Regions from separate parts of the Aeromonas sp. FDAARGOS 1414 genome, predicted to be linked through region 3. Evidence: predicted binding sites of a transcription regulator. Region 3 holds the regulator's gene; each other region holds the start of a gene.
What was found. The regulator LexA, encoded in region 3, represses DNA repair genes until DNA is damaged. The targets are predictions, from matches to a motif close to ANCTGTNTNNNNANACAGNT.
Positions count from the first base shown of each region.

Region 1: ruvA (Holliday junction branch migration protein RuvA) is a predicted target of LexA. The motif match lies at 2,181-2,200, and genes of this name have one in related genera.
Region 2: umuD (translesion error-prone DNA polymerase V autoproteolytic subunit) is a predicted target of LexA. The motif match lies at 1,805-1,824, and genes of this name have one in related genera.

Region 1 covers NZ_CP077210.1:2,968,077-2,972,408, reverse strand. The annotation lists gene I6L44_RS13285 (methyl-accepting chemotaxis protein) at 1-1,993, opposite strand, end outside; gene ruvA (Holliday junction branch migration protein RuvA) at 2,255-2,869, shown strand; gene ruvB (Holliday junction branch migration DNA helicase RuvB) at 2,878-3,888, shown strand.
Region 2 covers NZ_CP077210.1:1,038,897-1,043,228, forward strand. The annotation lists gene I6L44_RS04645 (DNA phosphorothioation-associated putative methyltransferase) at 1-1,024, opposite strand, end outside; gene I6L44_RS04650 (hypothetical protein) at 1,024-1,473, opposite strand; gene umuD (translesion error-prone DNA polymerase V autoproteolytic subunit) at 1,834-2,277, shown strand; gene umuC (translesion error-prone DNA polymerase V subunit UmuC) at 2,258-3,517, shown strand; tRNA gene I6L44_RS04665 (tRNA-Asn) at 3,720-3,795, opposite strand; tRNA gene I6L44_RS04670 (tRNA-Asn) at 3,798-3,873, opposite strand.
Region 3 covers NZ_CP077210.1:3,523,145-3,527,476, forward strand. The annotation lists gene I6L44_RS15915 (MATE family efflux transporter) at 1-233, opposite strand, end outside; gene I6L44_RS15920 (SCO family protein) at 308-934, opposite strand; gene I6L44_RS15925 (hypothetical protein) at 1,145-1,360, opposite strand; gene lexA (transcriptional repressor LexA) at 1,845-2,468, opposite strand; gene plsB (glycerol-3-phosphate 1-O-acyltransferase PlsB) at 2,673-4,332, shown strand, end outside.

The DNA of each region.
Region 1 (4,332 bases), 560 kb from region 3:
AGAGCAGGCGCTGTTGCAGCAGGCTGGCTTGATGGAGCGAGGAGGCGAGCTGCAGGCACTCCTGCGCCTCCTGTTCGCCGGTTCTGGCTTGCAGACTGATGCCGGAGACCTTGTCAGAGGAGTGGCTCAGGGTGTGTGACAGTTGACCTGTGGCTACGGCCACCTGCTGCACCATGTCGGCCAGCTGGTCGATGGCGCCTTCCACCTTGAACAGGATCTGCTTGGTGTTCTCGGAGTCCTGCATGCCGGACTCCACCGTCTTGAGGTTGCGCTGCATCATCAGGTAGGCGCTCTCGGTCTGCTGCTGGATGCTGCTGATCACCTGGCTGATCTCGGCGCTTGATGTCGCCGTGCGATTGGCCAGGGTGCGCACCTCGTCCGCGACCACAGCAAAGCCACGTCCCATCTCCCCCGCGCGGGCTGCTTCGATAGCCGCATTGAGGGCCAGCAGGTTGGTCTGCTCCGAGATTTCGCTGATGGTGGAGATGATCTGGCCGATCTGGCCCGCCTGCTCCTTGAGGGCGTTGATGGCGATGGCGCACTCGCCCACCTCCTGCACCACCCGCTGCATGCCCGCACTGGCAGAGGCGACATATTGGCTACTTTCGGTGGTTAGCTGGCGCACCTCGTTGGCATTGTGGGCCGCCATGCTGCAGTTGTCAGAAATACCGGTAGCGACTTGTACCATTTGTTCACTGTCGTGATGCAGGGCCAGCGCATGTTCGGCGGTCTGGCGGCTGCTCTGGCTGATCGCCTCCACCCGGTTGACCGAGGTGTGAACGTGTTCGCTGATGTGCCGGTTGTTGTCCATGGTGGAGCTGATCATCTTCTGCAATTTCTCGATGAAGCGATCCACGCTGTTGGCCAGCGAGCCTATCTCATCATCCCGCAGCAGGTTGATGCGGGCGTTGAGATCCCCCTCGCCGGCGGCGATATCCTGCATCCGTTTGTCCACTTGCAGCAGCGGGGTGACCAGCTTGCGGGTCAGCCAGAAGCCACAGAGGGTGACCATGATCAGGCTAAGCAACAGGCCGCCCAGCAGCAGGGTGCGGGTTTGGCTGATGATGCCGTTGAGCTGGACTACCTGATCCTCGACGGTGGCATCACCGCTCGCCTCGATGGCAACCAGTTGTTGCTGTAGCTGGTCGGCACTGGCCTCATAGAGAGCCTGCTGGGCCTGATAGCTGCCGAGCGCCTCGATCCACTGCCCCATCAGCTGCTGATGTCGGGCCAACAGGGTGCGATACTGTGTCGCCAGCGGCTTGCCGGCAAATTCGCCGGTTCCCTCGATATCGAACAGCCCGGTACCGAGCATGCTGTCGATCGCTTCGTGATAGAAATCGGTCGCCTCTTTCAGCTCGACCTTGATCGCCTCCGTTACCCCTTGTCTGCGCATCTTCTCCAGCGCATAGAGCTGGCGCAAAAAGCCGATATTGGACTCCATTCCCCCGTCGGCCGCTTCCCAGCGGGTGGAGAGGCCGCTGTTCCAGCTGATGGTCTGGTCGGGGGCCTGGGTCAGCACCTCTACCGCCCCATCGCCAATCACCTCCAGCTGGGTCGAGAGTCGTGCCATCAGCTCGGCGTTGTGATGCAGGGCCTGATCCACCTCGGTATAGGCGTGATAGAGCGTCAACAGCTTCTCTTGTTGTTGTTGATAGGCCAGCTTCTGCTGCTCCATAGTGGCCAGGACTGCGCCATCAATGAGCTGACCCTGGCTGACCCGGGCCAGCGCATCATCGGTCGCCGCCTTGGCGGCATCAAGCTCGGTGCGATTGAGCGGGGTGCCGTTTTGCATCTTCTGAATCTGTAACTGTTGATTGCCCAGTTCGATGGAGCCTTCCATGGCGCCATCGGCGGTCTGCCAGGCGCTTCCCAACACATAGGTGAGCAGACCGGCCAGCCGCTGGCTGCCATACCAGCCCACGACCCCCATCCCCAGCGTGCAGCCGAGCAAGATGGCAAGACCCAGATTGGCGGTGGTAACAATTTTCATATGATGGCCTTCCTTGGTATCTGCATTGGCATCAATTTCGGTTCCGAACGGATTTAGTGTAGTGGCTCATGCCCAGTCGGAGTCCGGTACGGTGCAGAAACATCCCGTACACGCAGGCTGAACCAGATCAAGCATGGTGGCCAATTTGCGAAAAAGCTTCTCCGGATACCAGAGGGTTGCTGCCCTATGCTGGATACTTATCCAGTTATTCTTTATGCTATGAGCCAATTTGCGAATAGCTGTATTGGTGAGGAGAGAGCCGTGATTGGTCGCTTGAGAGGCATTGTCATTGAGAAGCAGCCCCCCGAGGTCTTGCTGGAAGTAGGCGGGGTTGGTTACGAGGTTCATATGCCGATGAGCTGCTTCTATGATTTGCCGGAGATCGGCAAGGAGGCGACCATCCACACTCACTTCGTGGTGCGGGAAGATGCCCAGTTGCTCTATGGTTTTAACCACAAACAGGAGCGGGCGCTGTTCCGCGAGCTGATCAAGACCAACGGAGTCGGCCCCAAGCTGGCGCTGGCTATTCTCTCCGGCATGACAGCTACCCAATTCGTGCTGAGTGTCGAACGTGAAGAGATAAGCTCTTTGGTCAAACTGCCTGGAGTCGGCAAGAAGACCGCCGAGCGTCTGGTGGTGGAGATGAAGGATCGCCTCAAGGGCTGGGTCAGTCACGACCTCTTCTCCCCGGCCATGGTCACCCTGCCAGCCAGTGAGCCAGAATTGCGGGCACCGGATGTGACCGAAGAGGCGGCCAGTGCGCTGGTGGCCCTCGGTTACAAGCCGCAGCAGGCGAGCCAGATTGTCAGCAAGATCGCCAAAGAGGGGATGTCGGTGGAAGATATCATCCGTGAATCCCTGCGTAGCCTGGTATGAGGTAGTTGATGATTGAAGCAGACCGCCTCATTTCGGCCAGTGCCGCCCGTGAGGATGACATTATTGACCGGGCTATCCGCCCCAAGAAGCTGGCTGATTACACCGGTCAGGATACCGTCTGCGAGCAGATGGAGATCTTTATCGAAGCGGCCCGTCAGCGGGGTGAAGCGCTCGATCACCTGCTGATCTTCGGTCCGCCAGGCTTGGGTAAGACCACCCTCGCCAACATCGTCGCCAACGAGATGGGTGTCAATATCAAGACCACCTCCGGCCCGGTGCTGGAGAAAGCGGGGGATCTGGCGGCGCTGCTCACCAACCTTGAACCGAACGATGTGTTGTTCATCGACGAGATCCACCGTCTCAGCCCGGTGGTGGAAGAGGTGCTCTATCCGGCGATGGAGGATTACCAGCTCGACATCATGATCGGGGAGGGACCAGCGGCTCGCTCCATCAAGCTGGATCTGCCTCCCTTTACCCTGATTGGCGCTACCACCCGGGCCGGTTCACTCACCAGCCCGCTGCGGGATCGCTTCGGCATCGTCCAGCGGCTGGAGTTTTACAACGTCAAGGACCTGACCGATATCGTCTCCCGCAGTGCCCGTTGTCTGGGGCTCGACATGACGGAAGATGGTGCCATTGAGGTCGCCCGTCGCTCTCGCGGTACGCCGCGGATTGCTAACCGTTTGTTAAGACGAGTGCGTGACTTCGCCCAGGTCAAATCCGATGGCCGGATCGATGGCCCCATCGCGGCCCGCGCCATGGACATGCTGGATGTCGATAACGAAGGTTTTGACTTCATGGACCGCAAGTTATTGTTGGCTGTCATAGACAAGTTTATGGGGGGGCCGGTGGGTCTCGATAATCTGGCCGCCGCGATCGGGGAAGAGAAAGATACTATCGAAGATGTGCTTGAGCCTTATCTGATCCAGCAAGGGTATCTGCAACGTACACCCAGAGGACGGATTGCGACCACACGAGCCTACGCTCATTTCGGTCTTCAGCGACCAGATGAGAAGTAAAAACAGTCGTTTGAACATGAAACCGCCGTCAAAGGCGGTTTTTTGTTATCCGGGCAAAAAAAAGCCCACGGCGGATGCGGTGGGCAAAGACAATTCAGGATGGATGTTCACAGACAGTGAGTGCGTCTGGACACAGACCGGAAAATAAACAGGTGAGCCGTCGCGAGCTCTCAGAGTCGGTTCAGTTGATAGAGCTGAACAAAGGAAAGCTTGTAGTAACGGATGGTTTTAGCAACAAACTTTTTCATCTTCGATTCCAATAGACAGGTTCAAATTGATGGTCGAATACGTACCGTGAACCCTGATTAACCGGCCTGTATCCAAGGGTATGCCCTCACTGCGAGGCGCATTGTAGGAGCTCGTATCGGCCCGGGCAAACAAGAAAAATTGCAACCTTCAAATTAGTTTATCTAATGTAGTGATTGATGAAATTGGTTCGCATGA
Region 2 (4,332 bases), 2.0 Mb from region 3:
TGCCGGGCCCAACGGCGATGGCATTTTCATCCAGTGTTTTGTCTATGTAGTGCTTGAGCTCGCTTTGGTTGTAGTAGCGCTGAAAGGTGTTGCGCGAGGTGATGATGCCATCTTTATAAGGGGTGAACTGGGCAATAAAGCTGTCGTTGGCCAGCATGGCCGAGACGACCAGCAGGGTTTGGGTCAGCTCCCAGGCGCCGAGCAGTGCCTCCATTCGCTCATCTTGATCCTCAATCACGTTGATCACAAAACCGAGATTGACCAGATGGGAGACCACCTTCTCGCCATCCGGGCGAAAGTTCGGGTCCCAGCCCAGCGCGTCAATACCGTGTGCTTCGAGTTCCCGCAGGTCATCCCCTCGGCCGCAACCGTAATCAAACAGCGCATAGTCGCCGTTGAGATAACCATGGCGTGCCAGCATCTTCATGGGGGCCGAGAGTTCATGACGAACCAGCGCGGTTTTATGGCGATCAATTTGTGGGCCACCCTCTTCGGGCGGCAGGGCGGAGATGCGAAACAGGCGCCCATCAACCAGTTGGTAGCCGTGTCTTGCGATAAGCCGTTCCCACGAGGCTTTGAAGCCAATCATGCGGGGATGATCGTAAAGTCCCGCCAACTCCCCCTCTTCGGTGATCTGGCGACAGCTCTCTGCCTGTGGGTGATCGGGGGTCAGCATGCACTCTTTGCGATGCAGAATGGGGGGATTGTCCTGGCTGTCGTAGCGGGTAACGGTATGGCTTAGTTTGGCCAGGTCAACGGTCACGCTCTGCTTGAGGCTGGGGTAGGCCTCTTCGAAGAAGGTGGGGTAGCTGAGCAGGGACAGCCTAAAGTCCTGCTTTGCCAACTTCACCAGATCCCATTCACACTCCGGCAGTTTGAGCGCTTGTGCCACCGCACAGACAAAGCGGTAGAGCTGTGGGCTGGTTGTGGCCAGGGTCTCTTTGTGCAGATAGACCGCGTCGGGCAGCACTTTTTTGTATGGCAGGGCAGCGACCAGTTGCGTGAAGCGCTCGGGGGTCAGCATCAGCACATTCCTTTGAGTTGGGTGAGTGTCAGCCGCTTGGGCATTCGTCTTTCATGGTGAGTGGTGAGTTCGACCAAGGCGCGGTTTTGCTCGGGCCCATAGCTGATATGCAGTGGCCGGTCTGCGCCATAGAGATAGAGACGATCAAACGGGGTGTGTTGCGCCAACCAAAGGGCTACCTGATAGCTGTTCTTCCCTGGGTATATCAGATCAACCGCGGCCCCTTGCCGAGGACAGATAACGTTTCCTCGCTGATTGAGTTCACAGGCCGCATGTTGGTCCAGTGTGGGGGCTATACCGGGGGAGGCGTTGGAAAGAATAGCTTTGCGCAGTGTTACCCCACAAAACCCATAGGTCAGCAATGGGTGGCCAAATGTTTCTACCAGCGGATCGAGAATATGCGTTGCCAGTTTACGGTAGGCCAGCCAACTCTCGGTTTGTGCAGGCAAGTTTGGGCATTGGATGCGTTGCCAAGTTTCACCACAGTGAAACAGCATCTCGAAGGTGAAATGTTGGCTGCAGGATTCCTTTATATCTATGGAAATGCCTCCTAACAGCTATCACAAATGGAAATGAACATGCCACGTTAGGCTGGGAAACCACATTCTGCCTTGACGGTATTATCTGCGGAGTTCCTAGTCAGAAAGCAAAAATTAGCACGCGGTGAGCTTTTCCTGCTATGCCCTTTTGTTGGTGGAAGCATTGGAACTGTGGGTGTGCGTGTGATTCATACATCTGTGGATGAGGACTTGCGCTGGTTCAAAGGTGGTGCGCTATAATGGCTGTATATAAATACAGGTGTTGTTGCCATGAAGTTGTTAACCCCAGACCCATCACCCGCCGAGGTGACCATCCCGCTGTTTTTGCACCGCGCCTCTTGCGGCTTTCCCAGCCCAGCCAGCGACTATCTGGAAGGGAAGTTGGACCTCAACACCCACTGCGTGGCCCACCCTGCAGCAACCTTCTATCTGCGTGCCGAGGGGGAGAGCATGACCGGGGTCGGCATCTTTCCCGGTGACTTGCTGGTGGTCGATAAGAGCCTCACCCCGCGCCATGGTGATGTGGTGATTGCACTACTCGATGGCGGCTTCACGGTAAAGACCTTGCAGCTCAAGCCGAGGTTGCGGCTGTTGCCAGCCAATCCGGCGTTCGCGCCTATCGACCCTTGTATGAGCCTCTCCCTGGAGTTGTTCGGAGTGGTCACCCATGTGATTGGCAATCTGAGGCAGCGTGATGGCTATAGCGCTCGTTGATGTAAACAACTTCTACGCCAGCTGTGAGCGGCTGTTTCGCCCTGAGTTGCGTGGCCGCCCGATCGTGGTGCTCTCCAACAACGATGGATGCGTGGTGTCGCGCAGCCCCGAAGCCAAGGCGCTGGGTATCAAGATGGCCGGGCCCTACTTCAAGATCCGCGAGCAGTTCGAGGCGCATGGCGGTGTGGCATTCAGCTCCAACTACGCGCTCTATGGCGATATGTCGGGCCGGGTGATGAGCACGTTGGAGACCATGGCCCCTGAGCTTGAGGTCTACTCCATCGATGAAGCGTTCATGGCGTTGTCGGAGTCGTTTGCCGGGGACCTGACAGCCTATGGGCAACAGATCCGGCAGCGAGTGTGGCAGTGGACCGGCCTAACGGTAGGGGTCGGGATTGGCCCAACCAAGACCCTCGCCAAGCTGGCCAACTATGCCGCCAAGAAGTGGCCTGCCACAGGTGGTGTCGTGGACTTGCGTGACGAGCCGCGACGCACCCGGCTGATGGCCATCACCCCGGTGGATGAGGTGTGGGGCATCGGGCGGCGCTTGGGGGCCAAGTTGGTGGCACAAGGCATCAACACCGTGGCAGACCTGGTGGCCAGTGATGCCAAAGGGTTGCGCGCCCAATACGGCGTGGTGGTCGAGCGGATCGTACAGGAGCTGCGTGGCCTGCCTTGCGCGGAGCTGACCGTTGAACCGGCGGCGAAGCTGCAGATCCTCTCGAGCCGTTCCTTTGGTGAGCGAGTGACTGACCGTGGAGAAATGGCCCAAGCGTTGTCAGGCTTTATGGCTCGCGCAGCCGAGAAGCTGCGGGCCGAGGGGATGTGTTGCCAGCGGGTGCACCTGTTCGTGCGAACCAGCCCCTTTGATGAACGAGCCCCTTACTACAGTGAGCAGGCGGGCATCCGGCTGGTCTGCCCTAGCGATGATACCCGGTTGCTGCTGCAGCAAGTGAACGTGCTGCTACCGCAGATTTGGCGCGACGGTTACCGCTATCAGAAGGGTGGGGTCATGCTGAGTGAGTTCACCCCCAAGGGGCAGCAACAGGCTGACCTGTTTGCCCCGTCCTCCGCTCAATCGGACGCGCTGATGGCCGTGATGGACCAGATCAAAGCCAAGGGATTGGGGCGAGTAGGCTTTGCCAGCCAAGGCACGGGGTCGCCTGAGTGGATGATGCGACAAGAGCACCTGAGCCCCTGCTACACCACCCGCTGGGAGGACCTGCCGGTGGCGAGGTAACCAAGACACAATGAAGCAGCTACTTGGCTGTAGTAGGACGTTTTGGAAGTTAGTCGAATTTGAGTTGAGAGAAAACAGGGAGAGTGGATCGTTCACTGCGAGGGGAATGCGGCAGAGCAAGCGGTGAGGGGGAGCTGGCTCAGCTTGAAACAATGGAGAGATGGATATGAAAAAGCCCAGCTCGAAAACTGGGCTTTAAATGTGGCTCCCTCGACAGGACTTGAACCTGTGACATACGGATTAACAGTCCGCCGTTCTACCGACTGAACTACGAGGGAATTGGCTCCTCCTACTGGACTTGAACCAGTGACATACGGATTAACAGTCCGCCGTTCTACCGACTGAACTAAGGAGGAATTGCCTGTCTCGTTAAGACGGGGCGAATATTAATGACCAGGGCGGCGGGTGTCAACCCGCGAATTTCTCGAAAACCGGATTTTCGGATTGTTTGCCCAAAAGTTGCGCTTTGCGGTTTATTTTCAGCACAATCAGTCCCTTGCCATCGCTCCCCCCAACCGGCCCAAGGGGGCATTGGTTCGGTTCGCATCAACCTGATGATGACAGCATGATGTCGCGAACGTGCTGGTAACACAGTGAGGCTCAAATGGTAATCTTTGTGGCTAAAAGGGGGAGAGCTGGAGTCAAGATCGGCGATTTGGCGGTAAATGGGCCAAATCATGGGGCAGAGTGCTTTTCATTGATCCTGCCCATCGAAAAAATGGCCCGTCTGGAGTAAGGTTACGCAGGATACCATCGCCGCGTCGACAGCCCTGCCGGCCCTTGATGATGATCGGGCGCCGGATCTCTCCGGCCTT
Region 3 (4,332 bases):
AGCCCCAGCGCCCGCAGCAGGGTATCGAGCTGGGCACGACCATCAGCTGCGCCGTGCGCCTGCGCCGTCAGGCCGGTGGTCGACATCCGCAAAAAGCCGAGCAGCCAGAAGATGAGGTTGATCAGGGTCGCACCGACCGAAACGCCCCCCAGAAACCAGGCCTGACCGAGATGACCGCTCACCCAGGTGTCCACCAGCCCCAGCAAGGGGGTGGTGATATTGGAGAAAACCATGGGCAGGGCGAGCGCAAACACAGCGCGGTGGCGAGAGGGATCTCGCCACCAGGGGGCAACAGCTGGGGTCACGCTCAGTGGCCTGTCAGCTTCAGGATGCGGGAGAAGTCAGAGAGCATGGTGGCCATCTGCACTCTGGGCACCTGACCCGGCGCCACCTGCGGACGGAATACCGCCTGCAGCTTGCCCTTGGGATTGATGAGCACGATGGAGGCGGAATGATCGATCAGGTAATCCTTCTCCCCCTGATTGGCGATGGAGTAGATGAGCCCCAGATTGCGCACGAACGGGAACAGCTTGTCGTGGGGGGCAGTGGCCGCCTTGAACTCGGGATTGAAGAAGGCGGTATAGGTCTTGAGGCGTGGAATATCGTCACGCTGGGGATCCGCCGAGATAAACACCACCTGACTGTCGGGCGCCATCTTCTTCAGCTGGTCATAGACGGAGCGCATATCTGCCAGCGTGGTGGGGCAGATATCGGGGCAGAAGGTGTAACCGACAAACAGGAAGGTCCAGTGCCCCTTCAGGTTGGCAGGAGTGAACGGCTGGTTGTCCGCATCGGTAAAGGCGAAATCATTGATGTCCCGCCCCGCTGGATAGTAGTCGGCCTGTTCCGGCTGCTCTGGCTGCGTGGCGTAGAACACCAGGATCAGACAGGCAGTCAGCAGCAGAAAGAGCAGGGGATAGCGGAGCTTCATCATAACAAGAGACCCTTTCAGTTCGAGGCAGATGGCCAGCAGTGACCGGACAAGAGGGGGGCATTGTACCCCAGCGAGCCGCCAAGGTGGTTCAACCTTGTGCAACGCCCTGTCAGGAGTCGACCATTTGGCATAATTAATCGCCAGTTGCGGCCATAAAAAAACCGGCCCCCTCGGGGGCCGGTTATGGATGGATTTGTTGGTCTCTTCTGCTCAGGGGCGAGCGTTACGCCCCTGCTGCAACATCTTGCCGATGGCCCGCACGCCGATGGGAATCACGGGGGCCAGCCAGCCCTCTTCCCCCTGGCGATCACCGTGACCCCGTTTGAACAGCAGCACCAGACGCACCACCTTCTCTTTCGGGCATCCCAGCCAGAGCGTCCAGTGCGAACCACGATGGTGCAGCCAGAGACCGTAAAACCAGGTCATCCGGCTACCTTTGACAAAACGGGTGATTGACGATTCCGCTGGCGCAACCCCAGCCTCTGAATCCCATGGCGATCTTGATGCCATACCAGTCCTCCTTGACCGACAGGTCATGTTGCTTCGTCGGCCTGAACTGGGAACAGGCCCGTCACGACTATCTGCAACCATTACGAGTGGTCCCCTTTGCCCGACAAGGCTCGGGATCTCCCCACTCCCCCTTCATATCCCGTGAAGGTGCACTGCCCGATTCTCGTTGTTACCGGCCCTCCCGTACCGACACATTGTGATGGTCAGAGGGAGGTGCCAAGCCCTGTCTCAGCGACAGGGCACTGATCTGAGCATATATCTGAAATGGATGATTGGTAGCCGGTCGCACAGGACAAAAATGCCGCAGCCGATGATCTGTTTGATATGACAGGGAAAGTGCGCCAGAAACAGCACGGCCTCCCGAAGGAGGCCGTGTGACAAACGCAGTTGGCGGGGATAATTACATCCAGTCGGCGTTGCGGATCACCCCGACAGCCAGTCCTTCGATGGTGAGCTGCTGGCAGGAAAGATCCACCTCGATGGGGGAGAGCTCTTCATTTTCCGGCAGCAGCCATACCTGACTGCCCTTGCGCTGGAAGCGCTTGACGGTGACATCCTCATCGAGACGGGCGACCACCACCTGACCGTTGCGCACCTCCTGGGTCTTGTGCACCGCCAGCAGATCGCCATCCAGAATACCGATGTTCTTCATGCTCATCCCCTGCACCCGCAGCAGAAAATCTGCGCGCGGGTGGAACAGGGCGGGATCCACCTGATAGTGGCTCTCGATATGCTCCTGAGCCAGGATAGGTTCACCGGCGGCAACCTTGCCGATGAGCGGCAGACCGCTCTCTTCCAGCACCTCTTCCTCTTCGAGCAACAGGCGAATGCCGCGGGACGTGCCCGGCATGATCTCGATGACCCCTTTTTTGGCCAGGGCCTTCAGATGTTCTTCGGCCGCATTGGCCGACTTGAAACCAAGCTTCTGGGCAATCTCGGCACGAGTCGGCGGCATACCGGTCTCGCTCATGTTCACCTTGATCAGCTCCAGCACTTCGGCCTGGCGGGGGGTAAGGGGTTTCATAGAATTGGCACCTGTCTTTTTATACAGCACACTGGCAGTATATACAGTGCAGTGGCCAAGGCAAGGCGCAGCTGACATTTGTCGCAACAGACCCCTCATTTACTGCTGTTTTGATCCTGCGCAGCCGACTCATCGTACCTCTCGGCGACAAGGGGCTGTCGATTTGCTATGCTCACGCCGCATTTTTTTGGAGAGCAGACGCACATGTCCCTAGGACAGAAGATTTCCAGAGCCATCTTGCAATGGCCGGTCAGCGGCTTGGTCAATCACAAGAGCCTGCCGGAAAATCCCATCACAGAACTCAATCTGGATCCGGCCAGACCCATCGTCTATGCCCTGAAAACCAGTTCGATCACCGACCTGATGACCCTGCAGCAGTGCTGCGAGGATCTCGGTCTGCCCGGCCCCTTCACGCCGCTGGAACTGAACGGCCAGCTGCTGCCGCGCTATGTCTGTCTGGACCGTCCGCCTCCCCTGTTTGGCAAACGCAGCAAACCGCTCCCCTTCCTGCAGGAGTTCCACCAGCTGCTGGATCTGCACAAGCAGGATCCCGAGCTGGATATCCAGGTGGTGCCCGTCACCCTGTTCTGGGGCCGCGCTCCGGGTCGGGAAGGGGAAGAAGCCTCCGGCCTCAACATCATCAGCAGCCTGGCGCCGAACCGGCTGAAGAAGGCGCTTATCGTGATCCTCAAGGGTCGCGAGAATCTGGTGCGCTTCTCGCCGCCCCTCTCCCTGCGCTACATGGCCGACAAACACGGCACCGACGAGGCCATCGCCCACAAGCTGGCACGAGTGGCCCGTACCCACTTCAGCCGCCAGCAGCTGGCTGCCACCGGCCCGAAACTGCCGAACCGCAACCTGCTGTTCAAGCAGTTGCTCGACTCCGCGGTGATCCAGCAGGCGATTGAAGAGGAGGCCCAGCGCGAGGGGATCAGCCTCGAGAAGGCGCAAAAGCGTGCCCATGGCTACATGGACGAAATCGCCTCCAACTTCTCTTACCGGCTGATCCGCCTGGGTGAGAGCTTCCTCGGCTGGCTGTGGAACAAGCTCTACCGCGGTTTGTCGGTCAATGGCGCCGAGAAGGTACGCCAGCTGGCGCAGGAAGGGCACGAGATCGTCTACGTTCCCTGCCACCGCAGCCACATGGACTACCTGCTGCTCTCCTACGTCATCTACCACCAGGGGATGGTGCCACCCCATATCGCGGCAGGCATCAACCTCAACTTCTGGCCGGCGGGCCCCATCTTCCGCCACGGCGGCGCCTTCTTCATTCGCCGCACCTTCAAGGGCAACCCGCTCTACAGCACGGTATTCCGGGAATACCTCAACCTGCTGTTTGCCAAGGGTTACTCGGTAGAGTTCTTCACCGAAGGTGGTCGCTCCCGTACCGGCCGTCTGCTACCGCCCAAGACCGGCATGCTGGCAATGACCCTGCAGGCAATGATGCGCGGGCTGGACAGGCCGGTGACTCTGGTGCCGGTCTATCTGGGCTACGAGCACGTGATGGAGGTGAACACCTACCACAACGAGCTCAAAGGGAGCCGCAAGGAGAAAGAGAGCTTCCTGCAGGTGCTCGGCATCCTGCGCAAGCTGCGCAACTACGGCCGTGGTTTCGTCAACTTCGGCGAGCCGCTGACCCTCAACAGCTACCTGAGCGAACATATCCCCGACTGGAAAAAGCACATCGGGGAAGAGGAGCGTCCGGAGTGGATGGCGGGCACCGTCAACAATCTGGCCGAACTGCTGATGACCCGCATCAACGGTGCGGCCGCGGTCAACGGCCTGACCCTGAGCGCGCTGGCGCTGCTGGCCGCCGAGCGCCACGCCCTGACCCGCGACGAATTGCAGGCCCAGCTCAACACCT